3 regions of the Mesorhizobium sp. ESP6-5 genome follow, and region 1 is predicted to be linked to each of the others. Evidence: predicted binding sites of a transcription regulator. Region 1 holds the regulator's gene; each other region holds the start of a gene.
What was found. Region 1 encodes PhoB, which activates phosphate uptake and scavenging genes when phosphate is short. Its sites were predicted from a motif close to TGTCATNNANCTGTCAT; they were not measured.
Positions count from the first base shown of each region.

Region 2: phnF (phosphonate metabolism transcriptional regulator PhnF) is a predicted target of PhoB. The motif match lies at 4,410-4,426, and genes of this name have one in related genera.
Region 3: LB524_RS01630 (esterase-like activity of phytase family protein) is a predicted target of PhoB. The motif match lies at 4,522-4,538, and genes of this name have one in related genera.

Region 1 is NZ_JAIUGR010000006.1:234,960-245,239, forward strand. It holds gene LB524_RS12200 (ATP-binding cassette domain-containing protein) at 1-215, opposite strand, end outside; gene LB524_RS12205 (sugar ABC transporter permease) at 226-1,578, opposite strand; gene xylF (D-xylose ABC transporter substrate-binding protein) at 1,819-2,859, opposite strand; gene LB524_RS12215 (ROK family protein) at 3,125-4,360, shown strand; gene phoB (phosphate regulon transcriptional regulator PhoB) at 4,363-5,052, opposite strand; gene phoU (phosphate signaling complex protein PhoU) at 5,072-5,779, opposite strand; gene pstB (phosphate ABC transporter ATP-binding protein PstB) at 5,805-6,608, opposite strand; gene pstA (phosphate ABC transporter permease PstA) at 6,605-7,456, opposite strand; gene pstC (phosphate ABC transporter permease subunit PstC) at 7,460-8,443, opposite strand; gene pstS (phosphate ABC transporter substrate-binding protein PstS) at 8,510-9,565, opposite strand; gene LB524_RS12250 (PAS domain-containing protein) at 10,095-10,280, opposite strand, start outside.
Region 2 is NZ_JAIUGR010000010.1:176,338-186,617, reverse strand. It holds gene phnL (phosphonate C-P lyase system protein PhnL) at 1-417, opposite strand, end outside; gene phnK (phosphonate C-P lyase system protein PhnK) at 464-1,240, opposite strand; gene LB524_RS18330 (alpha-D-ribose 1-methylphosphonate 5-phosphate C-P-lyase PhnJ) at 1,237-2,148, opposite strand; gene LB524_RS18325 (carbon-phosphorus lyase complex subunit PhnI) at 2,145-3,257, opposite strand; gene phnH (phosphonate C-P lyase system protein PhnH) at 3,259-3,870, opposite strand; gene phnG (phosphonate C-P lyase system protein PhnG) at 3,870-4,331, opposite strand; gene phnF (phosphonate metabolism transcriptional regulator PhnF) at 4,443-5,192, shown strand; gene LB524_RS18305 (zinc-binding alcohol dehydrogenase family protein) at 5,195-6,211, opposite strand; gene LB524_RS18300 (ABC transporter permease) at 6,276-7,241, opposite strand; gene LB524_RS18295 (sugar ABC transporter ATP-binding protein) at 7,238-8,791, opposite strand; gene LB524_RS18290 (ABC transporter substrate-binding protein) at 8,943-9,935, opposite strand; gene LB524_RS18285 (aldo/keto reductase) at 10,272-10,280, opposite strand, start outside.
Region 3 is NZ_JAIUGR010000001.1:328,570-338,849, reverse strand. It holds gene LB524_RS01645 (MFS transporter) at 1-1,068, shown strand, start outside; gene LB524_RS01640 (MATE family efflux transporter) at 1,115-2,587, opposite strand; gene LB524_RS01635 (hypothetical protein) at 2,586-2,882, shown strand; gene LB524_RS01630 (esterase-like activity of phytase family protein) at 2,939-4,408, opposite strand; gene LB524_RS01625 (trimethylamine methyltransferase family protein) at 4,922-6,475, shown strand; gene LB524_RS01620 (hypothetical protein) at 6,599-6,913, shown strand; gene LB524_RS01615 (ATP-dependent helicase) at 6,945-9,716, opposite strand; gene LB524_RS01610 (glucose/quinate/shikimate family membrane-bound PQQ-dependent dehydrogenase) at 9,974-10,280, shown strand, end outside.

The DNA of each region.
Region 1 (10,280 bases):
CGCTTGTAGGCGCCGGACAGGATCTTGATCAGCGTCGACTTGCCGGCGCCGTTATGGCCGAGCAGCGCCACGACCTCGCCGGGGAAAAGATCGATCGAGGCGTCGTCGACGGCGCGGATGCCGCCGAAGGCGATCGAGATGTTGCGCATGTCGACCAGCGGCGTGCCAGTGGGCGCAGTTGTGAGGGCCCTTACGGGAGCGGTTTTGTCAGCCATGGTCGTATCCCTAAACCCGCTTGCGATAGACGGTGTCGAGCCAGACGGCGATGACCAGCACGGCGCCGACGACGATGCTCTGCAACGGCGAATCGACACCGAGCAGCACCATGCCCGACTGCAGCGACTGCATCAGCAATGCACCGAGCATGGCGCCGATGATGGTTCCCGAGCCGCCGGCAAGCGAGGTGCCGCCGATGACGGCCGCGGCAATGACCAGCAGCTCATCCAATGTTCCCAGCACATTGGTGGACGAGTTCTGCCGGGCCGACGAAATGGCGGCGGCGATCGTGGCCAGCACGCCCATGATCATGAACACCTTCATGGTGATCCAGCGCGTGTTGATGCCGGCGAGATTGGCCGCTTCCGGATTGCCGCCGATAGCAAAGACATAACGGCCGAAACGGGTGCGGTTGGTGATGAAGGTCATGACCAGACCGACGGCGACCGCCATCAGCACCGGTATGGCGATGCCGTGGGCGATGAACAGCCCGCCCTCCGGCACGGTGATGTTGTTGGCGGCCGCGTACCGGTTCACGATCCCGATCGGCCATGGATAGGAGTTGGCCAGCCAGACCGCGCCCATGATGACGGCGCAGGTGACGACGCCGAGCAGCGTCTCGGCCCAGATCGGCCGCAGGGGGAAGCGGAAGCGCTTGCGCTGGACCCGCCCGTTGAACAGCGCGAACACGACGGCCAGGCAGGCGACGATGCCGACGACCCAGCTCCAGGTGGCGCCGATCGATCCGGCCGGTCCGCCGCCCATAAGCTGGAACGTGGCGTCGAGCGGTGCCACCGTCTGGCCTGACGTGACCCACCAGGCGGCGCCGCGCCAGACCAGCAGGCCACCCAGCGTGACGATGAAGGCCGGCACTTCGAGATAGGCGATGACGAAGCCCTGGAAGGCGCCGATCAAAAGCCCGAGCGCCAGACCGATGACCAGTGCCAGGACCCAGATCCATGGGTTGCCGAGTTCAAGTCCTACGAACCGAACCAGGAAATGTACCTGCGCAAAGCCCATGACCATGCCGATCAAGCCCTCGGCGGAACCGACGGACAGGTCGATGTTGCGCATGACGATGACCAGCACCATGCCGCAGGCCATGATGGCGACCGCGGACGTCTGCACCGACAGGTTCCACAGGTTGCGTGGCGTGAGAAACGTGCGGCTGTCGAAATCGAGCGGATTGACGCCAAGACGCAGGCTCGAAATCACATGCAGCGCGACCCAGATCAGCAGCAGCGCGCCGATCATGCCGAGCATGCGGGTATCGATCTCGGTCGCCTTCAGGAAACGCGCGACCGCGCCGAGTTCCGACGCACGCGCCGTATCGGCCTGCGAGGTTGAGGTCGTGTCGGTCATGATGTCCTCCCAGCGGCTTGCTGTCTGACGCGGATGCCGGACCAGAGCCCAGAAGTTAGCCGCCAGCGGCGGAAACACAAATCTTGTTGGGAAAACGCCGCGGCTTGGAAGCAATTCCCAGGAAAAGTGCGTAGCGGTTTTTCGTCCGGAATTGCGAAAACAAGGAAATTGGAACGGCCAGTGTTCAGAAACACTGGCCGTTCCACGCCGCGGCGCTTCCGACTTTTCAGGCGATCAAGCTCAGTTGCAGGCCGCGACGCTGCCCGCGGCAACGCCCGTGCAGACTTCGTCCTTCTTGATCCAGCCGGCGTCGATGACGAGGTTGAGATTGTCCTTGGTGATGGCCACCGGGGTCAGGAACAGCGACTTGACGGTGTTGCCGCCAGGCGTCGTGAAGTCCTTCACGCCGGCGATGTCGGTCATCTTCTTGCCGTCGGCGAGTTGCGAGGCGATCTCGGCGGCGTTCTTGCCGAGTTCGCGCGCGTCCTTCCACACCGACACGGTCTGGGTGCCGAGCGCGATGCGGTTGAGCGCGGCGTGGTCGCCGTCCTGGCCGGAGACCGGCACGGTGCCGGCGAGCCCCTGCGCCGTCAGCGCCGCAACGACGCCGCCGGCGGTGCCGTCATTGGCGGCGACCACGGCGTCGACCTTGTTGTCGTTGGCGGTGAGGAACTGTTCCATGTTCTTCTGGGCGTTGGCGGGCAGCCAGCCGTCCGTATAGGCTTCGCCGACATTCTTGATCTTGCCGCTGTCTATTGCCGCTTTCAGCACTTCCATAGAGCCCGAGAACAGGAAGTCGGCATTCGGATCGGCGCCCGAGCCCTTGATGAAGACGTAATTGCCCTCAGGCTTCACCTTGAACACTTCGCGGGCCTGCATGCGGCCGACTTCCTTGTTGTCGAAGGTCAGGTAGAAGACGTCCTTGTTCTCGATCAGGCGGTCATAGCCGACGACCGGAATGCCCTCGTCGAGCGCCTTCTGTACCGCCGGGCCGATGGCCGACGCGTCCTGCGCCAGGATGATCAGCGAATTGGCACCCTGCGAAATCAGGCTCTCGACATCGGTCAGCTGCTTGCCAGGATTGGACTGCGCATCGGCGGAAATGTACTTGTCGCCCGCGGCCTCGATCGCCTTCTTCATGGCGGCCTCGTCGGTCTTCCAGCGCTCCTCCTGGAAGTTGGACCACGACACGCCGATAACCTTGCCCTTCGCCTGCGCGACCGACGCCAGCGTCAGCGACATGGCGACACCCGCCAGAATGGCGACTGTGAATCTCTTCATGATATCCTCCCTGCGCCCGCGTGTGGCGCGACCAAACTGGCCCTAAGGCCGGCACAAAGGCCCTAATTTTTTCGAGCCTCGAAAAAACACTGGTCCATCGCCGGAACACTGTCAACATCGATTCTGACGGATTTTGAGGTGCCGGAAGCCTTTTTTCGAGCCCCGCAATAAATAAATGACAGCCCCAGCCGCTTCTGCCAGTATTCGACCCGTTGCCGGAGGTGTTCGAGGGGCGTCAAGAACCGCGGCGACGGGGAGGGAAATCATGTCGGTCGGAATCCGCCACGACGATCTGCGCCGGCGCAACCGCGCAATGGTGATTGGAGCCGTGCGCCGGGGTGGCCAGCCCTCGCGCACTGAGATCGCCGCCACCACCGCCCTGAGCCACTCGACCATATCGGCGATATCAGCCGACCTGATCGGCGAAGGTATCCTGAGCGAAGGCAAGCCGAACGAGGCCGGCTCACTGAAACGCGGCCGGCCGCAGGTGGGCCTTTGTCTCAACCCCGAGGCCGCGGCGGTCATGACCGTGGTGCTGTCGCTGAATTTCCTCTCCGTCGCCGTCATCGACTACGCCGGCCAGGTGATATCGGAGGAGCAGCGCCGGCTGGACACGCTGACCATGTCGCGCGAGGCGCTGATCGGCGAATGCGTGGCCATCGTCCGGCGCCGCCTCGAGGATCCCGACCTCGATGTCGCCAGCATTGCCCGCATCGCGCTGGCGATCCAGGGCATCACCGACACCGAGGCGCGCGCCATGCTGTGGTCGCCGATCACGCCGCAGACGGACATTGCCTTCGCCGATATACTCGAAGCCGAATTCGGCATCCCCGCCACCATGGAGAACGACTGCAACATGATGGCTGTGGCGCTGCGCTGGCGCGACCCCGAGCGCTACCGCGACGACTTCATCGCCATCCTGCTCTCGCACGGCATCGGCATGGGCCTGGTGCTGAAGGGCGAGCTGTTCACCGGCACCCATTCCTCAGGCGGCGAGTTCGGCCACATGATCCATCGCCCCGGCGGCGCGCTCTGCCGCTGCGGGCGGCGCGGCTGCGTCGAGGCCTATGCCGGCAACTATGCCATCTGGCGTAATGCAGGACAGATGGGTGAGGACGCCAAACCGGTCGACGTCAGCGACGCCGACATGCGCGCATTGGCGGCCACGGCGCGCGAAAGAGACGGACCGGAGCGCGAGGCCTATCGCAAGGCCGGCGAGGCGCTGGGCTATGGCCTTGGCAGCTTGTTCGCGCTGATCGATCCGGCGCCGGTTGCGATGGTCGGCGTCAGCGCCGCCGCCTTCGATCTGATCGAGCCGGCCCTGCGCGAGGCCATCGCCCAGACCGCCGGCGGCCAGCATTCGACGTCGATTTCCTTCGATACAGAGCCGAACGAATTGCCGCTGATCCGCGAGGGCTGCGCCATGCGCGCGCTCACCTTCGTCGACCAGGAGATCTTCGCGCCGGGTGTGCAGGTGAGATCCGGCAAGAACGTGGCCTGATCTCAGTCCTCGCGAATTGCGTAGCCTGCGCCACGGATGGTGCGTATCACATCGGGCATGCGGCCATTGTTGACCGCCTTGCGCAGGCGGCCGACATGCACATCCACGGTGCGCTCGTCGATGTAGATCGTCTCGCCCCAGACATTGTCGAGCAACTGGCTGCGCGAGAACACGCGGCCGGGATGGCGCATCATGAATTCGAGCAGCCTGAACTCGGTCGGTCCGAGCCGGATCTCGCTCTTCTTGCGATAGACCCGGTGCGATTCGCGGTCGAGCACGATGTCGCCGACCTTGAGCACGCTGGACAGCACTTCCGGTTTGGCGCGGCGCAGCAGCGCCTTGACCCGGGCCATGAATTCCGGCGTCGAGAACGGCTTGACCAGATAGTCGTCGGCGCCGGTCGAGAGGCCGCGCACGCGATCGCTCTCCTCGCCGCGCGCCGTCAGCATGATGATCGGCAATCGCTCCGTCTCGGGCCGCATGCGCAGGCGCCGACAGAGTTCGATGCCGGAAACCGCCGGCACCATCCAGTCGAGCACCAGCAGGTCGGGCACGTTTTCCTGGAGGCGTATCTCGGCTTCGTCGCCGCGTGTCACCACCTCGACCTGGTAACCCTCGGACTCCAGATTGTAGCGGAGGAGCACGCCCAGCGGCTCCTCGTCCTCCACCACCATGATGCGTGGCGCGATCATCGATCGATCATCCCTGCCGTCAAGCCGCCGGCACCGACATCGCCGTCTCGTCCTGCTTCGGACGGTTGGCGGGCAGTTGCGTGCCGGTCAGCACATAATACGCATTCTCGGCGATGTTGGTCACATGGTCGCCGATGCGTTCGAGATTCTTGGCGCAGAACAAAAGATGCGTGCAAGCCGTGATGTTGCGGGGATCCTCCATCATGTAGGTCAGGAGTTCGCGGAAGACCGAAGTGTATTTGACGTCGATGCGTTCGTCGTCATTCCTGAGCTTGGCGAGGGCGGCGGCATCGCCGGCCGCATATTCCTCGACGACGCCCTGCACCTGGATCAGCACCAGCTGCGCCATGGAGTCGATGGAATGCGACAGGTCGCGCGGCGTGGCGGTGAGGCCGACCGAGCCGACGCGCTTGGCGATGTTCTTGGCAAGGTCGCCGATGCGTTCGAGATCGCCCGCCATGCGGATCGAGCCGACGACATGACGCAGATCGTCGGCCATCGGCTGGCGCTTGGCGATCAGGGTGATGGCGCGATCATCGAGTTCGCGCTGGCGCGCGTCCATGATGGCGTCGTCGGAGACCACGCGCTGTGCCAGCGCGTTGTCGGAATTCAGCAGCGCCTTGGTGGCGCCGCCGACCATCGTGCCGGCGAGATCGCCCATGTCGCTGATCAGCCTGCTGATCTGCCCGAGATCCTCGTCGAAGGCTGCGACTGTGTGTTCGGCCATGATCCTGGTCCTCGTATGCGTGAGATCAGCCGAAGCGGCCGGTGATGTAGTCCTGCGTGCGCTTCTCGCGAGGCGACGTGAAGATTTTCTCGGTTTTGTCGAATTCGACCAGCTCGCCCAGATACATGAAAGCCGTCTGCTTCGACACGCGCGCGGCCTGCTGCATGTTGTGGGTGACGATGACGATCGTGTAGTCGGCCTGCAACTCGTCGATCAATTCCTCGATCTTGGCGGTCGACAATGGGTCGAGCGCCGAGGCCGGTTCGTCGAGCAGGATGACCTCCGGCTTGACCGCCACGGTGCGGGCGATGCAAAGCCGCTGCTGCTGGCCGCCCGACAGGCTGAGGCCGCTGGCATTGAGCTTGTCCTTGACCTCGTTCCACAGCGCGGCGCGTTTCAACGCCTGCTCGACACGGCCGTCCATCTCGGCCTTGCCGATCTTCTCATAGAGCCTGACGCCGAAGGCGATATTCTCATAGATCGACATCGGGAACGGCGTCGGCTTCTGGAACACCATGCCGATCTTGGTGCGCAACAGGTTGAGGTCCTGCGAGCGGTCGAGAACGTTCTGGCCGTCGAGCAGCACCTGACCCTCGGCGGTCTGCTTGGGGTAGAGCTCGTAGATGCGGTTGAAGACGCGCAGCAGCGTCGACTTTCCGCAACCCGACGGTCCGATGAAGGCCGTCACGCTGCGCTCGGGCAGCGACAAGGTGATGTCTTTCAGCGCCTTCGACTGGCCGTAGTAGAAATTGAGGTTCTTGACCTCGATCTTCGCCTTGGCGGCTGCCTCTGTCGCAATCGTCATGTCTGGAGACAACATCTGGCTCATTTGTCCTCTCTGCGTCCGGTCAGGCTGCGCGCAAAGATGCTGAGCGCGAGAACCGTCAATGTGATTATGAGTGCGCCGGTCCACGCCAGTTGCTGCCACTCCTCGTAAGGGCTGAGAGCGAACTGGAAGATGGTCACCGGCAGGCTGGCCATCGGCGCATTGAGATTGCTCGACCAGAACTGGTTGTTGAGCGCTGTGAAGAGTAGCGGCGCCGTCTCGCCGGAAATGCGGGCAATGGCCAACAATATGCCGGTGACGATGCCGGACATCGCCGCGCGGTAGGCCACCGAACGGATCACCACCCAGCGCGGCGCGCCAATCGCCGTGCCGGCCTCGCGCAAAGCGTTCGGCACAAGGTTGAGCATGTCCTCGGTGGTACGCACCACGACGGGAATGACCAGGATGGCCAGTGCCACGGCACCGGCGATGGCCGAGAAATGCCCCATCGGCCGCACCATCAATTCGTAGACGAACAGGCCGATGATGATTGAGGGCGCCGACAGCAGGATGTCGTTGATAAAGCGCACCACGGTGGTGAGCTTCGAAAAGCGGCCATATTCGGCCATGTAGGTGCCGGCCAGCACGCCGATCGGCGTGCCGACGACGATGCCGATAATGGTCATCACGATGCTGCCGTAGATGGCGTTGAGCAGGCCACCGGCATCACCGGGCGGCGGGGTCATTTCCGTGAACACTGAGAGCGAAACGCCCGACAGGCCCTTATAGAGCAGCGCGCCGAGGATCAGTGCCAGCCAAGCAAGGCCGATGCCGGCGGCGATGACGCAGAGCGTCATCATCACGCCGTTCTTGCGCTTGCGGCTCTGGTGAAGCGATGCGGCTGTCGACATCGGTCAGACTCCGGTACGGGCATCGATGCGCATCAGCATGTAGCGGGCGATGGCAAGGATGAGGAAGGTGATGACGAACAGGATCAGACCGAGCGCCACCAACGAGGAGGTGTAGAGATCGCCGACGGCTTCGGTGAATTCGTTGGCGATGGTTGCCGAGATCGTCGTTGCCGGCGCGAACAGCGAGGCGCTGATCCGGTGGGCGTTGCCGATGACGAAGGTGACCGCCATGGTTTCACCGAGTGCACGGCCGAGCGCAAGCATGACGCCGCCCATGATGCCGATGCGGGTGTAGGGGACGACGACCCGGCGTGTTACCTCCCAGGTCGTGCAGCCAATGCCGTAGGCGGACTCCTTCAGCACCGGCGGCACCGTGTCGAACACATCCTTGGTGATCGAGGTGATGAAAGGCAGGATCATGATGGCCAGGATCATCGCCGAGGTCAGCAGGCCGATGCCATAAGGAGGCCCGGCGAACAGGCTGTTAAGGCCGGGAATGCCGTGGAACACGTTGATGATGAAAGGTTGCACTGTCGTCTGCAGGAACGGTGCCAGCACGAACAGGCCCCAGATACCGTAGATGATCGAGGGGATGCCGGCCAGCAGTTCCACGGCCATGCCGATCGGGCGCCGGAGCGGACGCGGGCAAAGCTCGGTGAGAAAAATGGCGATGCCGATACCGAGCGGCACAGCGATCAGGATGGCGATGGCCGAAGTGATGATGGTGCCATAGATGGGTGCCAAGGCGCCGAATTTCTCGGTGACGGGATTCCAGCTCTCGGTGGTCAGAAAGGAGAAGCCGAAGGTCGACAGTGCCTGCCAGGAACCGGCGAACAGCGAGATGGCGACGCCCCCGAGCAGCACCAGCACGAGAATGGCGGCGGCGCGGGTCAGCCCATGGAAGATCGAATCGGTCAACGCGAACCGTCTGACGGTGGCGTCGCGTGAACCTCGAATGGCTGGCAAGGCTTCGTGGGCAGCGCTCATGTCAAGCTCGGCTCTTTGTGTTGATTGAAAAGGAGCGCCGCGGGGCGGCGCTCCTCCAGAAAGATATTACTCGCCGGCGTAGACGGGCTTGCCGTCGGCCTTGATGTCGGCCTTCCACGAAGCCTTGATCAGGTCGACGACGCTATCGGGGATCGACACATAGTCGAGCGCCTTGGCGGTTTCCTTGCCGTCCTTGTAGGCCCAGGCAAAGAACTTGAGCGCTTCGCCGGTGGCCGCGGCATCGTCCGGGGTCTTGTGGATCAGCACCCAGGTCGAGGCAGCGATCGGCCAGGTGGCGTCGCCCGGCTCGTTGGTGATGATGACGTTGAAGTTCTTGGCGCCCTTGAAGTCGGCGTTCGAAGCAGCCGCGCCGAAGGATTCGAGCGACGGCTCGACGACCTTGCCGGCGGCGTTCAGCATCTTGGAGTAGGAGAGATTGTTCTGCTTGGCATAGGCATATTCGACATAGCCGATGCCGCCGTCGGTCTGCTTGACGGTGTTGGCAACGCCTTCGCTGCCCTTGGCGCCGACGCCCGTCGGCCATTCGACGGCCGTATCCGAGCCGACCTTGTCCTTCCAGTCGGGCGAGAGCTTCACGAGGTAGTCAGTGAAGTTGAAGGTCGTGCCCGAGCCGTCCGAACGATGAACGACGGCGATAGCGGTCGACGGCAGCTTAAGGTCCGGGTTCAGGGCCTTGATCGCGGCATCGTCCCAGGTGGTGATCGCGCCGAGATAGATCTGGGCCAGCGTCTTGCCGTCGAGGACGAGTTCGCCCGGCTTGATGCCCGTGAGGTTGACGATCGGCACGATGCCGCCCATCACCATCGGGAACTGCACGAGGCCGTTCTTTTCCAGATCGGCGTCGGACATCGGCTTGTCGGTGGCGCCGAAGGTCACGGTCTTGGCGATGACCTGCTTGATGCCGCCGCCCGAGCCGATCGACTGATAGTTGAGGCCGATGCCAGTATCCTTCTTGTAGGTGTCGGCCCATTTGGCGAACACCGGATAGATGAAGGTCGAGCCGGCGCCGGAAAGGTCAGCTGCCATTGCTGCGGAAAGGGTGAGGGTGGACGCCGCAGCCATTGCAATCGCAACGGCCGCCGAGCGGATGAAATGTCTCATGTGGCCTGCTCCTGTTCGGAAGATGGTCTCTCGGCGCCACTTCTTGCCGGCGCCGCTGAGGCCAATAGCCTTCGATTATAACAGTCGCATGACAGTTTCATGTCAGCCCGGTAACGCGTTGCCGGCAACGCGAAAGACGCTGATCTCGGGCGCTCGCGGCGCGGTCCGAGTTTGCCGCCGGAATCAGGGGCTTGAGCCGTCCGACGGCTGGAATCACCACGGACTCGACCAGGCTTTTCCCAAATGAAGAAAATCCGGACGGGAGCGCGTTGCTCGCAGCCAGAGCGTGTCATGGCCGGGCCATCGCCAAAAACAGGTCCGTTGGGGTAGAGTGACACTGTTTCTTGCAGGCGGTCGCTGCTCCCGCCCGTAACTGAGAAGAGCGGAATTCGATTTCGCTATTGTTCCGGCTGGACACGGCCTTTGATATGGCGCGATCGCACCATAGTCATTGCACGCAGCGGTAGCAGCGAATCTCCGCTGATTCCTTGTTGCCTCCCCGGATCCTGCAATTCAGGCGACGCGGGCTCTATCCCGCGTTGCGGTGGACCTGACGGCCGGCGCCGACCCAGCGCTCGACCTTCTCGAGCAGGGCCCTGGGGCTGATCGGCTTGGGCAGATAGTCGTCCATGCCTGCCTCCAGGCAGCGCTCGCGGTCGCCCTTGAGCGCATGCGCGGTGACGCCGACGATCGGCACATGCGTGCCGGTCTCCTG
Region 2 (10,280 bases), on a different contig from region 1:
GAGCTGGGCCAGCAACGCGCGTGCCTTGGCTCGGGCTGCCTCGCGCTCCTCACCGCGTTCAACCAGTGGCTCAGCGACGACGTCGAGAGCCGAGACGCGCGGCACGGTGCGCAGGAACTGGCTGACATAGCCGATCGTTTGCCGGCGTACGGCAAGCACGGTGCGCGGGCTGGCATGGGCGAGGTCGATCAGTCCGTCCTCGTGCCTGACGATGATCTGGCCTTCGTCGACGGCGTAGTTGCCGTAGAGCATCTTCAGGATCGAACTCTTGCCGGCGCCGGACGGACCACCGAGCACGGTGCATTCGCCCGCCTTGATCGAGAACGAGACACCCGCGACGACAGGGAGTTTGATGCCGTCGCGCAGATGCATGGTGAAGCTTTTGGCAACGTCGGAAACAACGAGTGGGGTCGGCATCAGAAGGTTCTCCAATCGTCAATCGTCGGCGGGACACGCGCCATCATCACACCTGCAAAATCGAGGAAACCAGCAATTGCGTGTAGGGCGCGCGCGGGTCGTCGAGGACGCGGTCGGTGAGGCCGCTTTCGACGACGCGGCCGTCCTTCATCACCATCATGCGCTGCGACAGCAGCCGCGCCACGGCGAGGTCGTGGGTGACGACGATCGCGGCAAGGCCGAGGTCCGTGACCAGGCCGCGCAAGAGATCAAGCAGGCGGGCCTGCACCGAGACATCCAGGCCGCCGGTCGGCTCATCCATGAACACCAGCCGTGGCCCGGTGACGAGATTGCGGGCGATCTGCAGCCGCTGACGCATGCCGCCGGAAAAGGCGCGCGGTTCGTCGTCGATGCGGTCTTCCTCGATCTCGACGCGCGACAGCCAGTCGACCGCGGTAGCGCGGATCTTGCCGTAGTGGCGGTCGCCGACCGCCATCAGCCGTTCGCCGACATTGGCGCCGGCCGAGACCGTCATGCGCAGGCCGTCGGCTGGGTTCTGATGGACAAAGCCCCAGTCGGTGCGCATCAGGAAGCGGCGCTCGGCCTCGCTCATGCGGTAGAGCTCGCGGAACTGGCCGTCGCGCATGCGGTAGCTGGCTGTGCCGGAGGAAGGCAGCAGCCGCGTCGACAGGCAGTTGAGCAGCGTCGTCTTGCCGGAGCCGGACTCACCGACGACCGCCAGAACCTCGCCCGGCCACAGGTCGAAGGAGACATTGTCGCAGCCGACCCGCGAGCCATAGAACTTGGAGAGCGCCGAGACGCGCAGCAGCGGTTCGTCGGTCATTGCGCCGGCTCCATGTTTCCTGCGGCAAGATCGGTTTCGGGGGCAAGGTGGCCGCGATGGCCGTCGGCGCGCCGCTTCTCGCAATAATCGGTGTCGGAGCAGACGAACATGTGGCCGCCATGGTCGTCGAGGATGACCTCGTCGAGATAGACATTCTCGGCCGCGCACAGCGCACAGGGCTGATCGAAAGTCTGCACCTCGAACGGATGATCCTCGAAGTCGAGGCTCACCACATCGGTGAAGGGCGGCACGGCGTAGATGCGCTTTTCGCGGCCGGCGCCGAACAGCTGCAGGGCCGGCGAGCGGTGCATCTTGGGATTGTCGAATTTTGGCGTCGGCGACGGGTCCATCACATAGCGGCCCTCGATCTTGACCGGATAGGCATAGGTGGTGGCGATGCGGCCGTGCTTGGCGATGTCCTCATAGAGCTTCACATGCATGAGGCCGTATTCTTCCAGCGCATGCATTTTCCGCGTTTCGGTCTCGCGCGGCTCGAGGAAGCGCAGCGGTTCGGGGATGGGAACCTGGTAGACCAGCACCTGGCCCGCCGTGAGTGGATGTTCGGGGATGCGGTGACGGGTCTGGATGATGGTGGCGGTGGCGGTATCGGTGGTGACCGCAACGTTAGCGACTTTCTTGAAGAAGGCGCGGATCGACACGGCATTGGTGGTGTCGTCGGCGCCCTGGTCGATGACCTTGAGCACATCGTCGGGGCCAATAATCGACGCGGTGACCTGCACGCCGCCAGTGCCCCAGCCATAGGGCATCGGCATTTCGCGCGAGGCGAACGGCACCTGGTAGCCCGGAATGGCGATGCCCTTGAGGATCGCGCGGCGTATCATCCGCTTGGTCTGCTCGTCGAGATAGGCGAAGTTGTAGGTGGCGATGTCTGTCGGTTGCGCAGTCATTCCGCTGCCTCCTTTTTTTCTTCCGCCTTCGCTGGATTCTCGCGTGCTTCGTACTCGGCGCGCATGCGACGTACGAGATCGAGTTCGGCCTGGAAGTCGACGTAGTGCGGCAGCTTCAGGTGCTCGACGAAGCCGGTGGCCTGGACATTGTCGGAGTGCGAGATGACGAACTCCTCGTCCTGGGCGGCGGCGACGATATCCTCGCCGAGCTCGGAGGCGCGCAAGGCGCGGTCGCAGAGCGCCATGGCCATCGCCTTGCGTTCGCTCTGGCCGAAGACGAGGCCGTAGCCGCGGGTGAATTGCGGCGGCGCCTTGGCCGAGCCCTTGAACTGGTTGACCATCTGGCATTCGGTGACGCGCACCGTGCCGAGCGGCACGGCGAAGGGCAGTTCGGGAACGTCGAGTTCCAGTTCGACCTCGCCGATGCGGATTTCGCCGACGAAGGGATGGTTGCGGGCATAGCCGCGCTGGGTGGAATAGCCGAGCGCCAGCAGAAAACCCTCGTCGCCGCGCGACAGTGCCTGCAGGCGGATGTCGCGCGCCATCGGGAATTCCAGCGGCTCGCGGGTGATGTCGCCGGGCACATGGTCCTGCGGCATCTGGCCATCGGGCTCGATCAGGCCTTCACGGGCGAGGATCGCCGAGACGCGCGGCATTGCCTGCGCTTCCGTCTCGCGCTGCAAGGGCTCGGCGACATCGGCGCCAGCGGCAAGTTCAGGGTCGAGCAACCGATGCGTGTAGTCGAAGGTCGGACCGAGCAACTGGCCGCCTGGCAGATCCTTGTAGGTCGCCGAGACGCGCCGTTCGACCAGCATGGCGCCGGTGTCGATCGGCTTGCTGTAGCCGAAGCGCGGCAGCGTTGTGCGGTAGGCGCGCACCAGGAAGATCGCCTCGATCATGTCGCCGCGTGCCTGGACGATGGCGAGTGCGGCCAGTTCACGGTCATAGAGCGAGCCTTCGCTCATCACCCTGTCGACGCCGAGCGCCAGCTGTTCGACGATCTGGTCGAGGCGAAGTGCGGGCACCGAGCGGTCGCCGCGCCGGCGATCGGCGAGCAGGCTGTGGGCGTTGGCAATGGCGGCCTCGCCGCCTTTTACCGCGACATACATCTTACACCTCCATCGTCTTGATGCGCGTCGTGCGCGGCAGGCAGGCTATGCGGTCCGATGTGGCGAGGATGATGTCGACGCCGCGCGGAAAGCGCCTGATATTCTGCTTCCACTGCTCGACGAAATGGCGCGGCATCTGTGCCGGCGCGATCGTGGCGCTGGTTTCGATGCCCGGGCCTTCCAGCAAGAGCGGGGCCCCTGAAGTGAGATCGCCGACCTGCAGGATCAGCGTCGTCGATCGGTCGGGATAATCCTGCGTGCCCTGTGAAAAACCGTCGAGCGCCATCATCTCGGCCGGCGTGGCAACGAACGCGAAATGCGCGTCGGCCGGCGTGTTGGCCAGCGGCGCGCCTGTGTGGAAACCAAGCCAGGACCCGATCGCGGCGGAGGCATGCAGGGCAGGGTCGAGCCAGAGCGGCGTGTCGTTGTCGCATAGCGCCAGTGCTACGGCGCCCGACGTCGCCGAGAGCGGAGCCGGCGGGCGGGCCAGGGGTGGCAAGGGGTGGACACTGCCCGGCCGCGCCATGGCATCCATGACGGCCCGAAACACGGTCTGAGCGTTGAAGACCGGATCGGCGAAACCGCCCTCGATCGATTGCGCAGCGATATCCATCAATCTTCTCCGCGAACCATGGTGAAGAAATCCACCTTCGTTGCCGCCGTCTCGGCGCGGCGTTTTTCCTGGGCAGCGGTGAGAGCCGAGCGTAAAGGCGTAATGAGCCTGGTCTCGACCTCGGTGCGGCGGGCAGGGTCCTGCCAGAGCGCGTCGGCTATTGCTCCCAGCTTCGCCTTCTGCTTGTCGCGGCCAAGCGCGTAGCAATGGCCGACCTGCCCGGATGGCAGCCGGACAGTGGCACGCGTGACGGTCGCCTCGCCGACATTGAAGGGCGCGCCGCCGCCGCCGATGCGGCCACGAAGCGTGACAAGGCCCGTCTCGGGACCGCGCAGAAGTTCGGCTTGCGAAGGCAGGCCGGACTCGTTCCAGAGCCGGACGATGTCGTCGCCGCTCGATTGCGCCAGCGTCGCCATGGCGGCCTTGCGCTCGGCCTGGTCGCGGCCTTCCTGTCCTCGCATCGCCAACTTCCTCTCAGCTAAATTTGTCTATTGATATAGACAACTATACAAGTTATACATATTACCTAACGCGAGTCCATGACGGGTGCGTGACAGGCCGGGGGGCAAAACATGATCGGGCATGATGTGGCCGACAGCATCGAGCGGCGCAGCGGCGTCTCACTGTGGCGCCAGATCGCCGACAGGATCCTGCAATCGATCGCCGCCGGCGATCTCGCCGAAAACGCCGCGCTGCCGCCCGAAGTCGCGCTGGCCGAGCGCTACGGCGTCAACCGTCACACCGTACGCAGCGCCATATCGGCCCTCGTGCAGGAGGGCGTGCTGCGGGCCGAGCAGGGACGCGGCACCTTCGTCCTGTCACGCAAGCGGCTGTCCTATCCGATTGGCGCGCGGACACGCTTTTCGACTGGCCTGCAGGGGCAGACGTCGGAACGGCACATCGTGCTGCTCGCTTCGTCGGTCGAGCCCGCCAGCCAGCGCGTGGCCGAAGGCCTTGGCCTCGCCAGGGGTGCCGAGGTGATCCGGTTGGAGACACGCGGCGAGGCTGACGGACGGCCAGTGTCGCGCGCCGCTGGATGGTTCGATGCCCGGCGCTTTGCCGGCATCGACAAGGCGATGGCGCAAACCGGTTCTATCACCGCCTCGCTCGCACGTTTCGGCATCGACGATTATCTCAGGCAATCGACCGTGCTCTCGGCACGCCATGCGGGCGCCGCCGATCTCGCCGATCTCGATCTGCAGCCGGGCGCCATCGTGCTGGTCACGGTTGCGGTCAACGTCACACCTGACGGCCAGCCGATCCAGTTTTCGGAGTCGCGTTTTCCGGCCGAGCGGGTGGAGCTGAAGCTGTCGGCGCTGTAGGGCTATCCGATCTCGATGACAGCCTTGATCAGGCCCGACTTTTCATGCGCCCAGCGGGCGAGATCCCCTGGCGTATCGGCCAGCGTGGTGCGGTGGGTGACAAGCTTGGCCAACGGCACGGCACCATTGCGGATCGAGGCCGCGACATGGTCGAAGTCGGCGCGCAACGCATTGCGGCTGCCGATCAATGTCATTTCTCGCTTGTGGAACTCGGGATCGGAAAAAACAATATCGTCCTTGACGACGCTGACCAGCACCAGCGCTCCGCCATGCGCGACGTGGGCGAAGGCCGATCGCACCGATCGCGTGTTGCCGGTGGCGTCGAACACCACGTCGAAGCCTTCGTCGCCGGTCGCATCACGCACCAGATCGGACACGGGTGCTTGCGAGCCGTCGAGAATCGAAAAGCCGAGTTCACTCGCCGCGAAGACCAGTCTTTCGGTGCTCATGTCGAGAAGTGTCACGTCCAACCCGGCAATGCGGGCGAAGATGGCGGTGCCGAGCCCGATCGGGCCAGCGCCGATGACCAGGGTGCGGGCGCCAGGCTCGGCCCGGGCGCGCCGGACGGCATGCGCGCCGATGGCCAGGAATTCGACGGCGGCGGCGTCGGCGAGCGACAGGCCGTTGGTGGGATAGAGATTCTTAGCCGGCACCAGGATCTGTTCGCACATGGCGCCGTCGCGGTGCACGCCGAGCACTTCGATCCTGACACAGCAATTGGGCTTGCCGTGCCGGCAGGCGATGCATTTGCCGCAGGAAAGGTAGGGGTTGATGATCACCGGTTCGCCAAGGGCGAGGTCGACGCCTTCGCCCCGCTCGATCACTGTGCCGGAGACTTCGTGGCCCATGATGCGGGGATAGGCGAGGAAAGGGTGCTTGCCCTCGAAGATATGGTAGTCGGTGCCGCAGATGCCAACATGGCTGACCGCCACCAGAGCCCAGCCGGGAGGTGGGGCGCCGGGAGCCGGGTGGTCTTCGACAGCAAGGTCGCCGGGCGAGCGGCAGACGACGGCTTTCATGCTTTGATCCAGTCTGTTCAAGAAATCGCCGGCCCGCGCCAGGCCGGCGATCGATTGGAATGCGTCATTTGCCGCGGCGGCGCAGTCCGTCGAAGTAGACGATGATGATGATCAGCGCGCCGGTGATGATGCGCTGCCAGAACGAGTTGACGTTGAGCAGGTTGGCGCCGTTGTTGATGGTGGCCAGGATGAAGGCGCCAAGCAGCGGCCCGTGCACCGAGCCGACCGCGCCGAACAGCGAGGTGCCGCCGATGACCGAAGAGGCGATCGCCTGCAGTTCCCAGCCCTCGGCCTGGGTCGGGTTGCCGATGCCGATGCGGGCGGCGAGCAGCACGCCGACGAAGGCCGCGCACAGGCCGGACAGCGTGTAAGCCATGTAGATGGTGCGCTGGACATTGACGCCGGACAGGCGCGAGGCCTCGGCGTTGGAGCCGACCGAAAAGAGGTAGCGGCCCCAACGGCTGTGATGCAGGAAGACATAGGCGGGCACACCCACCAGGATCACCATCCAGAACAAATTGGGGATGCCGATAAAGGAATTGCGCGAGAAGGCGGTAAAGCTGTCGCTGTTGATGTTGATCGAGTTGCCGTTGGTCATCAAAAGGCCGATGCCGCGCAGCGAGGTCAGCGTCGCCAGCGTGATGATGAACGGCGGCAAGCCCATCTTGACGATGCCGAAGCCATGGAAAAGGCCGATGGCGACACCGACGAGCAAGGTGATCAGGATGGCGACCGCGATCGGAACGCCGGCATTGATCAGCATGGCGACGACGACGGTGGCGAAGCCGACCACCGCGCCGACCGACAGATCGATGCCGCCGGTAATGATGACGAAGGTCTGGCCGACCGCCATGATGGCGATCATCGAGCCCTGCCGCAGAAGATTGGCGATGTTGTTGCCCGAGGCGAAGCTTGGCGTCGCCAGGGACAGGACGATCCAGAGCAGCACCAGCAGCGCCAGCAGCGTCAGCCCGAACAGGACGTTGTAGTTGCGCTTCGGTTTTTCGGCGGGGATCGCCTCGATGCTCATGTCTGTCCTCCCAGTTTTTCTTGTTTCTCGGCGAGCGCCTGCGTGAGAATGTCCTCGTGACTGGCGGTGTGGAACCCGTGCGTGGCCACCAGCTTGCCGCGCCGGAACACGTGCAGCGTGTCGGCCAGTTCGTAGACCTCCGGCAAATAGGACGAGATCAGGATGATGCCGGCGCCCTTCGACAACAGCTCGCCGAACAGGCGATAGATCTCCGCCTTGGTGCCGACATCGACGCCGACCGTCGGTTCGTCGAAGATGAACAGCTTGGCGCCGTGCGCCAGCCATTTGCCGATGACGATCTTCTGCTGGTTGCCGCCCGAAAGGCTCGACGCCAGCGCCCCGCGCGTCGGCGTCTTGATCCTCAGGCCGGCGATCTGACGGTCGGCCTCGGCCTTCTCTTTCGCATTCGAGATCAACAGATTGCTGGAGATGCGCTTGTAGATCGGCAAATTGAGGTTGAGGCCAACCGGCAAATTGAGGCAAAGGCCTTGGTCGCGGCGGCTTTCCGGCGCCAGTGCCATGCCGAGCTTGATGGCGTCGTGCTCGGAGTTGATCTGGACGTCCTTGCCTTCCCACAGGATCTGGCCGGCCGACTTCTTGTGACGTCCATAGAGCGAGGTGACGAACTCGCTGCGGCCGGCGCCGATCAGTCCGTAGAGGCCGACGATCTCACCGGCACGCACCGTCATCGAGATGTTCTCGAAGCCTTTGCCCGACAGGTTCCTTGTTTCGACGATCGGAGCGCCCGGCGTGAAATGCTCCTTGTGATAGACCTGTTCGATAGAGCGGTTGATCATCATCTTGACCAGCTCGGCATCATTGGTCTCGGCGATATTGCGTGTGCCGACCAGCGTGCCGTCGCGCAGCACGGAAACCCGGTCGGCGAGTTCGAAGACCTCCTCCATGCGATGGCTGATGTAGATGATCGTCACGCCTTCACCCTTCAGGCGCCGGATCAGCGTGAAAAGCTGGTCGGCCTCCTTGCGGGTGAGGTAGGCCGTGGGTTCGTCGAAGATCAGGAATTTGGTGCCGCGCACCGTGGCGCGGGCAGCGGCGATCAGCTGTTGCTGGCCGATGGTGAGATCACCCAGCACGACATGCGCCGGCAGGTCGAAGCCGAGATCGTCGATGATCGTCTGCGCTTCCCTGACCATGGCGCGCTGCTGCAGGATGCCGAAACGGGAATTTTCCTCGCCAAGGAACATGTTGGCGGCGACCGTCAGGTGACGGCACAGCACGACTTCCTGGTGCACGGCATTGATGCCGAGCGCCATCGCTTCATGCGGCGTCGCCAAGGCAGCCGGCTGGCCTTCCCAGAGGACCTCGCCAGAGGTGCGCGGCATGACGCCGGTCAGGAGTTTGATGAGGGTCGATTTGCCGGCGCCGTTCTCGCCGACGATGGCGTGGATTTCGCCTGACTTGAAGGCGAGATTGACCGGCTTCAGCGCATGGGTGCCGGGGTAGCGTTTTTCCAGCCCGCGCAGTTCGAGGATGGTCCTGCCGGGTTCCAGCACGGGGGCCGGATGCAGTTCCTGCGCCGTCGGCGTCATGACAATCCTCCCAGATTGGCCTCGCGGTTGGCATTCGGCGAGGCTGCGGTCGTCTTTCAGGCGAAGGCCAAACGGGCTGATCGCCAAGCCGCTTTGGCGGCGGATGCTTCCGGGGCCTCTGGCCCCGGAAGCGGTTTTGAACGCCGGCTGCTTAGAGCTTGGGATTGAGCAGCGCGTCGATCTTGGGGTCCTTCATATTGGCCTTGGTCACCAGATTGGCGCCGGTGTCGACATTGGCCTCGACCTTTTCGCCCTTCGAGGCGGCGAGCGCGGTCTTGATGCCGTCATAGCCCATCCGGTAGGGATCCTGGACGACGAGGGCGGAAATGACGCCGTCGTTGAGGAACTTGATCAGCTTCTCGTCGCTGTCGAAGCCGACCAGCGCCAGCTTGCCGCCAAGGTTGTTCTCGGCGACGGCCTGGCCGACGCCCTGCGCCATGATCAGGTTGGAGGCGAAGATGCCCTTGAGGTTCGGATTGGCGGTGATCAGGTCGGTGGCGATGTTGAGTCCGGTGGTGGCCTGGCCGTCGGCGTATTTGTCGGCGACCAGCTTCAGGCCGGGATATTTTGCCTTGAGCTGCTCGGTGAAGCCCTGCTTGCGCTGTTCGAGCGAGCCGGCGCCGGGAGCGTTGGTGATCAGGGCGACGTCGCCCTCGATCTTGCCGCCATTGGCGGCGCCGATGGCGGCGGCAAGGCCGTCCGCGGCGACGCGTCCGCCCTGCACGTTGTCGGTGGTCAGGAACGAGGTGAAGGCCTTGGAGTCGGCGCCGGAGTCGATGCCGATGACCTTGACCTTGGCGGCCGCTTCATCGATCGGCTTGCCCAGCGCCTTGAACTCGGTGGGCGCGATCACGATCGCGGCCGGGTTGCTGGCGACGGCGTTCTCGAGGATCGAGACCTGGCCGTTGACGTCAGTCTCGGCCTGGGCGCCGAGTTCCGGCACGTTGATGCCGAGATCCTTGCCGGCCTTGCGGGCGCCGGCCAGAACGATCTGCCAGTAGAAGGACGTGGTGTCCTTGACAATGATCGGGATGGTCACATCCGCCGCCGAAACCGGTGCGGTATGCATGACGCCGGTGAGCATCGATGCTGCCGCCAGGGCCATGACGGCGCGGCGGTTGAGAATGCTGGTCACGAATTTCATAGGATCCTCCCTAAGTCGCCCGGTGAACGTTAACGGAAGCTCCGTCCGGATAGGCGTGGCCCAAACAGAACTTTATCAATAAAAAACAGTTGCACCGTTTTGATAGTGCATCGATCCAGCCGATGCAAGCGGTGTTTCAGCCAGTTCTTCCAACTGCCCGACAATGACTCCCCCAGCGGCGGCTCTCCCTTGTCGCGGTCAGGCGCTCCCGTTTCCGTTCTGTGAAGGTATGGAATATTAATTCCATAGATCAGTCAACATGGAATGTTCATTCTTCTCTGGATCGCGACATCGTGAAGGCGGGTCGCGCGCCCGTGCACATCGCGACGATGCGCTTCAATGCAG
Region 3 (10,280 bases), on a different contig from region 1:
TTCGGCTTTTCGCAAATCACCTTGACGCTGATCTACGCGGTCTATGTCGTCGGCAATCTCGGCGCCCTGCTGGTGTTCGGCAGCGTTTCGGATGTCGTCGGGCGCCGGCCGGCGGCGCTTGCAGCCATGATCGTCGCCGTCATCAGCGCGGTTGTGTTCCTGTTTGCCGGCAATGTCGCGTCGCTCGATGTTGCGCGGATCCTGAGCGGACTTGGCATCGGCGTGGGCGCCGGGACGGGAACCGCGTGGATCGCCGAGCTTCTTCCAGAGGCCGGCAGGTCGCGCGCCAGCGTCATCGCCACCAGCACCAACTTTCTCGGCCTCGGTTTCGGGGCGCTTGTTTCGGGGCTGCTGGCCCAATACGAGCCGTGGCCATTGCGTCTGGTCTTCATTGTCTACCTGGCGACGCTCGCGGTGGTGACGATCATGGTCTGGCGCACGCGCGAAACGGTGATGAAGCCAGGCGGCCTTGGCAAGGTCTCCATGCGGCCGCGGCTTTCCGTGCCGACGCAGATCCGTTCGCGCTTCGTGGCGCCGGCGGTGACCGGCTTTGGCGCGATGGCGTTGGTCGGCTTCTATGCGGCGGTGGCGCCGAGCATTCTGGCGCAGCAACTGCATGAGGCCAACCACGCCGTGGCCGGTGCGCTGTTCTTCGAACTGGCGATGGTCGCGGCAATCAGCATCGTGGCGCTGGCGCGGATGGGGAGCAGCAAGGCGATGCTGGCCGCGCTGGCCTTGATGATCCCAAGCACCATGCTTGTGGTGGCGGCGCAGATGCTGGCCTCGATGGCGCTGATGATCGCGGCGACCGCCTGCTGCGGCGTGGCGGCCGCGCTCGGCTATCGCGGCGGCTTGCAAGTGGTGAACGAGATCGCGCCGCGGGATCGCCGCGCCGAGGTCGTGTCCAGTTTCTTCGTCTGCTGCTTTGTCGGCAACGCCTTGCCTGTCATCGGCATCGGCGTCGTGTCGACCTATGCCAGTGCTGTCGCCGCGAGCCTGGCCTTCGCGGCCATGATCATCGCGTTCGCGCTGGTGGCGCTCGCCTTCGGGCTCAGACAGAAGCGCTGAGGCCGCCGCGCCAGCCCGGCAAGGCACGCCGGCAAGGCGGGCGGCATCAGCCGTTCGGCGTTTCAGGCGCCATGTTCGCGCGCTGGCGCGGCACGCCAAGCCCGGTGTCGGGCGGCTCGCCGGCAGCCGGCCTGTTCTCGATCATGTGCAAGCTGCGCCAGCCGCCGAAGCGGTAATAGATCGCGGCCAGGATCAGAGACGTGATCGAACCGGCCGGAAAACTCCACCACAGCGCTTCCTCGCCGATCACGCCGCGCATGTAATAGGCAAAGCCGGTGCGCACGACGAGCACCGAGATCACCAGGATGATCAGCGGCGGCATCACGGCACCCGTGGCGCGCACCGTGGCGAACAGCACGATGGTGATGCCGAACAGGATGAACGACCAGGACGCGGCCGTGTTGATATGCGCGGCGATATCGATCGCCGCGCTGTCGCTGCTCAGGAACAGGCTCAGGATCGAACGGTCGAAGACCCATAGCAGCGCGACGAGGGCGCCGGTCAGGACAAGGTTGAAACCGACGCCGGAGGCGGCGATGCGGCCGATCCGGTCCCAGCGACCGGCGCCGACATTCTGCGCCGCCATGGAAGAGACCGCGGCGCCGATGGCTAGCGCCGGCATCTGGATGTAGGTCCAGAGCTGCGCGGCGATACCGTAGGCGGCGGCGACCTGCGAACCGTAGGAATTGACGATGCCCATCACCGTCAGGGCCGCCGCCGAGATGACGATCATCTGCAGGCCCATCGGCACGCCCTTGAAGACGACGATGCGCAGCAGCGCCGGATCCGGGCGCAGCAGGACGAGATTGGCGCCGGCCAGCCGCAACGGATGCTTGCGCGCGTAGAGCACGACGAGGATGGCGACGACGCTCACGGTCTGGCCGATCAGAGTCGAGGTGGCGGAACCGGCGATGCCGAGTTCAGGAAACGGGCCGATGCCGCGGATGAGCAGGGGATTGAGCACGATGTCGAGCACGACCGCCAGCGCCATGAAGATGAAGGGGGTGCGTGAATCGCCCGCACCGCGCAGCACGGTCATGACGAAGGACAGAAGGTTCATCATCGGCACGGCGACGAAGATGATGCGCAGGTAGGAGCGTGCGAGCGGCAAGGCGTCGGCCGGCGTGCCGAGCGCGCCCAGGATGGCGTCGACCCAGATCCAGCCGCAGACCGCGAACATCACTGAAACGAGGAAGAAGAAGGTGGCGCTGGTGCCGACGATGCGGCGCGCCTCGGGCAGGTCGCGGGCGCCGACCGACTGCGCCACCAGGATTGTGGCCGCCATGCCGATGCCGAACACCGTGCCGAGGATCAGGAACAGAACGAGGTTGGCGTTGGACGTCGCGGTCAGCGCCGACTCGCCGAGGAAGCGGCCCACCCAGACGGCGTTGACCGAGCCGTTCAGCGATTGCAGCACGTTGGAGCCGAGCACCGGCAAGGCGAAGAGCAGCAGCGTGCGCGGGATCGGGCCGCTGGTCAGGTCGCCGGTACGCCGGCGTGCGGGCATTTTTTCGTCCATGGCGGCCAACCTGGCAAATGTGACTCTGGCCCGCGACGATATCGCAGGCCGGACCGAGATGCACCCTGCGCCGAGGCGCAGTGACCGTCGATCGGTCAGGCACGCCGGAATGGAATTCCATCGGCAAGAACGTCGTCCGGCTGCGTGCGCTTATGAACCAGGACATCATCGACCGCCCGCTCAGGTCTTCGTGCGGCCCAACCTGTCGGCAGCCGGCAAGATCATGGCCGTGTCGAGCAGGACGGCCGAGCCGATCGATGCCGGCGTGCCGAAGGACGCGGAATTCCTGAAGTAGGCCTTCACCACCTGCTCAAGCGGACGCGCCAGGCGCGCCCGCTTGAGCAGTGATCGTTACTTCTTGCCGAGACCTGGCAGCGTGACCTGATAGACCAGGAACATGGTGTCGACATCGGCGCCGTCATCGGCCTTGTAAGGCGCGCCGACCTGGAAGCCGTCCTGGGCGAGGAAGTCATTGTCGTTGCCGACGAACAGGAAATAGTCGTCGGGCAGCTTCGGATCGAGGACGCTGGCCAACGACATCGCTTCCCACTTCTCCGAAAGCTCGTTGTGGTCCTTCGCGCCGCCATTGTGCAGGCCGAAGTGGTCAAGCGCGGTGGCGTCGTTGATGTCGATGAACGGCGTCAGCTTGGCCGGCGTCACCGAGGGATCAAGCACGCCCTTGGGCGCGACCGGCTTGTCGGCCGCATCGAAGGCGCCGCCCGCGATGTCGGTCGCGCCGGAGACGTCGACGATGTTGATCTGGCGGTAGAGCGAAGCGTCACCCTTCTTCAGGCCCTGGCCGTTGCCGCTGTCGCGCGCCAGCATCAGGAAGGACGTGGCCGAAAGCGCCACGATCTCGCTCTGCGCGGCGATTTTGGTCTTGCCCTTGGCGTCCTTGAACACCGGCAGTGGCACGACATATTCATGCGCGAGCTTCAGATGGGCGAGGTCGGAAGCATCGTAGACCAGCGCCCGCGTGTTCTGCCGTGTCGAGGGTGAATCGCCGCCATCCTGCCTCGGCGCCGACTGCAGCACGGCGATCAGGAACTTGCCGTCCGGCGTCATCGCCATGCCTTCGAGGCCCTGGTTGTTCTGGCGCCCGGTTTCGGGATCCTTCGGATCAGGGTCGGCGGCGCCCGGGCCGGGATTGTCGGAGGAGAAGTTCGGCGCTCCCTTGCGCATCGGCACGAGAGCCGCAGGCGGCTGGGTCGCCGACATCAGGCGGCCTTGCGCGGAGAACCTGTAGATGTTGGGGCCGTACTCGTCGGAGATGAACATCGAGCCGTCCGGCAGCCGCACGATGGCTTCATTGTCGAGCGCGAGCTTGCCATTGGTGGCGACGGGCAGCATGGGCATGTCGCCGGCCGCGGCGCGTACGTCCGACAGCGGATCGAGGCCGGTGGCATCGGCGCCCTTGTCGTCTGTGAGAAGCATGGTGTCGGCAAGCGTCGCCTTGACGCCCGTCTGCTCCTGGCCGGCGGCGGGAGCCCCGCCCGGCGCAACAGGCGTGAACTCGATGGCGATGGTGTTGAGGCGCGGCCGGTAGTCGGTGGTGCCGGCGACATTGTAGCCACGGTCGGGCAGTAGCCAGAGCGATCCCTTGTAGGTGCCGGCATCATGCGTCCAGCCCGAAATGTCAATCGCCATGCCCGAGCCCGAGCCGAAGGTCTCGCCGAACGTGTCGCGCTGGTCGGCCGGGATGCGGCCGACGCCGACAAGGCCCTTGTTGATGTAGGCCACGCCATCGGCAAGCGCCGGGGTGAGGGCGGTGAACAAGGCCAGCGCGACGCCGAGCGAGGCGGTTCGGTGCAGGTGTTTCATGGACAATCCTCTTTGTGACGAAGCACGCCGGAGCGGCCGAAGGAAAAATGAAAAAGAGGTGCCGCATCGATGATGCCGCGCGTGCCTCCCCGAAAGCGATCTAAGGCGTCAACATGATGCTTGCGTGACAGAGGGCGACACGGGTCAGCCGGTATCTCCATGTGCTGATAAAAAACGCTGGAGAGCGGGAATTGGTGACCTCCCATGGAGCGTCCCTGGCATAATAGGCACTTATGTCTAGTACGGATATGATGGCGGCTTCGAACTGACCGGGAGGGTTGAAGCCGCACTGTCGCGCCGTGGTCATCGGGGGCGGCGTTGTCGGCGCCTCGGACGGATTTGGCTACCACGATCGGCAAGAGCGTCGCGCTGGCGTTGGTGGACGACGATTTCGCCGGGGAGGGGATGGCGCTTTGCGTGCACATTGTCGGCGTCGAACGGACGGCGCGGGTCATCGCGGCTTCGCCTACAGTCCCCAAGGCAGGGCGATGCGGCAATGAGGAGGAGTTTCTGATGGTCGATGACGCTGCACGGGATACGAGGCGCGAACGCCGGCGGGGACGCATGGGCGAGGCGGGCAGCGAATCAAGCCGCAAGCCCAATTACCGGTCGCTGAAGAACCCATTCCTGCCGCAGCCGATCTTTTCCGACGACCAGGTGGCGTCGATCCACGGCACGGCGCTGCGCGTGCTGGAAGAATTGGGCATCAAGGTGCTGCTGCCCGAGGCGCGCGAGGTGCTCGCCCGCGCCGGCGCCCTGGTCGACCCCGACACCGATATGGTGCGCATCGGTCGCGACATGGTGGCGGCAGCCTTAGCCTCGGCGCCGCGATCGATCCACGCTTATGCCGGCGCGCGCTCTCGGGACCTGTCGCTCGAACTGGGCTCGATGACGTTCCTGGCCGGCTCCGGCGCGCCCAACGTCACCGATCTCGAGCGCGGCCGGCGGCCCGGGACGCTGGTCGCCTTCGAGGAGTTGATCAAGCTGGTGCAGCATTTCGACGTCTTGCACATGCTGGGGCCATGCATCGAACCGCAGGACATCGACAATCGTTTCCGCCACTATGCCGTCAACCGGGCGCAGCTGACCCTGTCGGACAAATTTCCGTTCGTGTTCGCGCGCGGCACGCCGCAGGTCGATGACAGTTTCGAGATGATCAGGCTGGCGCGCGGGCTGTCCGAGGACGAGTTCCGCTCGGGCGCGCATTGCTACACCGTCATCAACACCAACTCGCCGCGCCAGCTCGACATTCCGATGGCGCAAGGCATCATCGATTTCGCCAAGGCGGGCCAGGTCCTGATCATCACGCCGTTCTGCCTGGCGGGTGCGATGGCGCCGATCACGGTGGCCGGCGCGCTGACCTTGCAGCATGCCGAAGCGCTGGCCGGGCTGACGCTGGCGCAGATCGTGCGGCCGGGCGCGCCGGTGGTCTACGGTTCCTTCTCCTCCAATGTCGACATGAAATCGGGCGCACCGGCCTTCGGCACGCCGGAGCACGTGAAGGCGACACTGGGTGCAGGCCAGCTGGCGCGCTTCACCGGTCTGCCCTGGCGCTCGGGCGGCGGCAGCGCGGCCAACATTTCGGACGCGCAGGCCGCGCACGAGACGCAGTTCGCGCTATGGGGCTCGGTGCTGTCGGGCGCCACCGTCTGCATCCACGCGGCCGGCTGGCTGGAAGGGGGCTTGAGCGTTTCCCTGGAAAAGCTGGTCACCGACATCGAGGCGCTGCAGACGGTCGCGGAACTTTGTGCGGCGACCCCCGGTGACGACGACGCAATAGGCTTCGAGGCGATCGCCGAAGTGCAGCCGGGCGGCCACTTCTTCTCGGCCGGCCACACCATGGCGCGCTACCGCACCGCCTTCTACGAGCCGCTGGTGGCCGACTGGTCGAATTTCGGCAACTGGACGCAAAGCGGCTCGAAGACCGCCACCGAACGCGCCACCGGCATCTGGAAGCGCACCCTTGCCGATTTCGAGCCGCCGGCCGCGGCGGCCGCCGCGTCAGGCGTGCTCGACGCGTTCATCGCCCGGCGCACCGAAGAGGGCGGCGCGGCGCCGGTGTCGTGAGATAGTTCGCGGATCCATCATCCCGAATTGTGGCCGTGATCTCGGAACCTGCGGCGCGTCCCACGCATTCATGGATGCGGGCCAATGCCTGGCTCCATCCGCGAGCCGTTGAGGGAGGACGACATGGGTTTCGACCAGTACCACGAACCGCCGGAAGAGCTGTCGCAGGAAGTGCGGACCTTTGCCCGCATGATCACCTCGCTGATCGAGGAGGCGGAAGCGATCAGCTGGTACGAACAGCGCATGTCGGTCGAGAAGAACCCGCAGGCCAAGGCGATCATGAAGAACGCACAGAGCGAGGAGTTCAAGCATTTCGGCATGGACCTCGAATTCCTGCTGCGCCAGAAGACGGATTGGCGCGTGGAACTGAAGGAAATCCTGTTTACGACGGGGGATATCGTGAAGGCCGGGGAGAAGGGCGAGAAGAAGGTGGATTGAGGCCGGACGTCAGCCTTCGAGGCTGGCAGCCTCACACTGGCAGCACAAACCCGTCCAGTACGCGCTTCTGGCCGGCCTTATCGAAGTCGATGGTCAGCTTGTTGCCCTCGATGGCTGAAATGTTGCCGTTGCCGAATTTCTGGTGGAAGACGCGGTCGCCGACGCTGAAGGCGGACGGCGTGTCGGAGACGGACTTGGCGACCAGTTCACCGTCGATGGTGCGGCCCTTGACGCTGGTGCGGCCGGCGCCGTAGCCGGAGTCTGTTTCACCATAGCCGATGCGTTCGACCTGATGGCCCGAACGCGTGCCCCAGTTGCGGTCGGTCGCCTCGGTGCGGTTGGCCTGCGCACGCTGCCAACCCGGCGTCGAATAGGTGTTAGAGAAGGCGCCGGATTTTTCCCCGCCGCCCGAAGTGCCGCCGATATTGTCGAAGCGCGAAGCGCCATAGGGGTTCTGTCTTCCCGCCCCCTGGCCGCCGCCACGGCCGGATGCGAACGAGCCGCCGCCATAGGGATTGCCGTAGCCGCCATAGGAGTTGCCGGCTTCGGCGACCTCGACATGGGCTTCCGGCAGTTCCTCGAGAAAGCGCGACGGGATGGTCGATTGCCAGAGCCCGTGGATGAGGCGGTTGGAGACGAACCAGATATGCAGGTTCTTCTTGGCCCGCGTCAGCCCGACATAGGCGAGCCGCCGCTCTTCCTCGAGCCCGGAGCGGCCGCCTTCGTCGAGTGCGCGCTGATGGGGAAAGAGGCCTTCTTCCCAGCCGGGCAGGAAGACGGTCTCGAATTCGAGGCCCTTGGCCGAATGCAGCGTCATGATGGAGACGGCATCGAGCCCGGCATTCTGCTCGGCATCCATGACCAGCGCGACATGTTCGAGGAAGGAGCGCAGCGATTCGTACTCCTCCATCGAACGGATCAGTTCCTTCAGGTTCTCAAGCCGCCCGGGGGCTTCCGCCGAGCGGTCGTTCTTCCACATGTCGGTGTAGCCGCTCTCCTCGAGAATGGTCTCGGCAAGTTCGGTGTGCGGCGTGGTTTCCAGCGCCTTTTGCCAGCGTTCGAAATTGGCAGCGACCTCGCGCAGCGCGGCGCGCGGTTTCGGCTTCAGCTCGTCGCTTTCCGCCAGTGTACCCGCCGCCTCCAGCATCGGGATGCGCAAGGCGCGCGCGGTGTCGTGGATCTGGCGGATGGTCGCTTCGCCCAAGCCGCGCTTGGGCACATTGACGATGCGCTCGAAGGCGAGGTCGTCGGTGCTGTTGGCGACGACGCGGAAGAAGGCCAGCGCGTCGCGGATTTCCATGCGCTCGTAAAAACGCGGACCGCCGATGACGCGGTAGTTAAGGCCGAGCGTGATGAAGCGGTCCTCGAAGGCGCGCATCTGGAAGGACGCGCGGACCAGGATCGCCATGTCGTTCAAATTGTGCTTCTGGCGCTGGTAGGCCTCGATGGTCTCGCCGATGGCGCGGGCTTCCTCCTCCGAATCCCAGGCGGCGTGGACGTTGACCTTGCCGTCCTCCGGATCGTTGCGGTCGGTGAACAGCGTTTTGCCGAAACGGCCCTCATTGTAGGCGATGAGATGGGAGGCGGCGCCCAGTATGTGCGCGGTCGAGCGGTAGTTGCGCTCCAGCCGGATGATGGTGGCGCCCGGAAAATCCTTGTCGAAGCGCAGGATGTTGTCGACCTCGGCGCCGCGCCAGCCATAGATCGACTGGTCGTCATCGCCGACGCAGCAGATGTTAACTTTGTTTTCGCTCACGGGCTGTTCCGCGCCTGCCGGCGCGGGCCCTCCGCGGGGGCCTCGCAACGGCTCGGACGCCCGGTCGGGCTTGCGGCCTTCGGCCGAAACTGCTGAATCGTCCTCTGGAGTTGCGGGTCTATAGCTAGCCGCTTCCGTTTTATCCGAAACACCGGAAAAACTTGGAGCGCGCCCACCCGGAGAACCACTTCGCGCTGGTTGTGATCCGCTCGGCCTTTGCGCCAAGAGACGCAGCCACATGTATTGGGCAGTGTTGGTGTCCTGGTACTCGTCGACGAGGATGTATTTGAACCGCCGGTGATAGTCCTTCAGCACATCGGGATTGGCGCGGAGGATGCGGATCGGGTGGCAGAGCAAATCGCCGAAATCGCAGGCGTTCAGCGTCTGCAGCCGCTCCTGATAGGCCTTGTAGAGCTCGCGGCCCTTGCCGTTGGCGAAGCTGCGCGCATCGCCCTCGGCGATATCGGCCGGACCCTGGCCCTTGTTCTTCCAGCCGTCGATCATCTGGGCGAATTGTTTCGCGGGCCAGCGCTTGTCGTCCAGGCCCTCGGCCTGGATCAGCTGCTTGATCAAGCGCACGACGTCGTCGGTATCGAGGATGGTGAAGTCGGATCTCAGGCCGGCAAGCTCGGCGTGGCGGCGCAGCAGTTTCACCCCGATCGAGTGGAAGGTGCCGAGCCACGGCATGCCCTCGACATTGCCTTCGCCGATCAGGATGCCGATGCGCTGTTTCATCTCGCGCGCGGCCTTGTTGGTGAAGGTGACGGCCAGGATCTGCGAGGGGAAGGCCCTGCCGGTGGCAAGGATGTGGGCGATGCGGGTGGTCAGCACGCGCGTCTTGCCCGTGCCGGCGCCGGCCAGCACCAGAACCGGGCCTTCGGTGGTCTCCACGGCCAGCCGCTGCTCGGGATTCAAGCCCCTGAGATAGTCGGGCGCATTGTTTTGGCCGCCGCGGGCAGCCATGGCGCGCGCGGCAATGCCCGACGGGGCCGTGGGCCGCGCATTGGGTTCGTCGAAAAAGGGCATGTCTTCGGAAAAGCCGGACATCTCCCCCGAATGTAGTGATTCGGGAGGGAAAGACCAGAACTGTCTACGTTTTGTTCCGGTAAAGTGCCCGATACGGCGGCTTCACCGATATGGGAACCGCCGTTGTGGAACAATCCCAGGCGGAACGAGGTTGCTGCCCGCGGGTCCGCGACCTACGCTTGACAGGCGCCGCCGTCGGGAGAAAGTTGCACGGGCAACACGCAATGCCGGGTTGCCCTTGCCCGCCCCATGCGCGCAACAGTCGAAGGAGTATCATCTTGGCTGTCACCATCACCTCCCTCATTCTCTTCCTCATAGGCCTGGCGCTTGGCGCCGGCGGCATCTGGTTGGCTTCGCTGGGCGGCAGTTGGTACTACATCATCGTCGGTCTCGCCTTCCTGGTCGCCGCCTGGCTGCTCTACCGGCGCCGTTCCACGGCGCTCTGGCTCTACGCGGCGATCGTGCTCGGCACGCTGGCCTGGGCGGTCTGGGAAACCGGCTTCGACTGGTGGGAACTCGGTCCCCGCGGCGGCATCATCGTGCTGGTGGCGTTGTGGCTGCTGACGCCGTGGGCGCGGCGCGGCC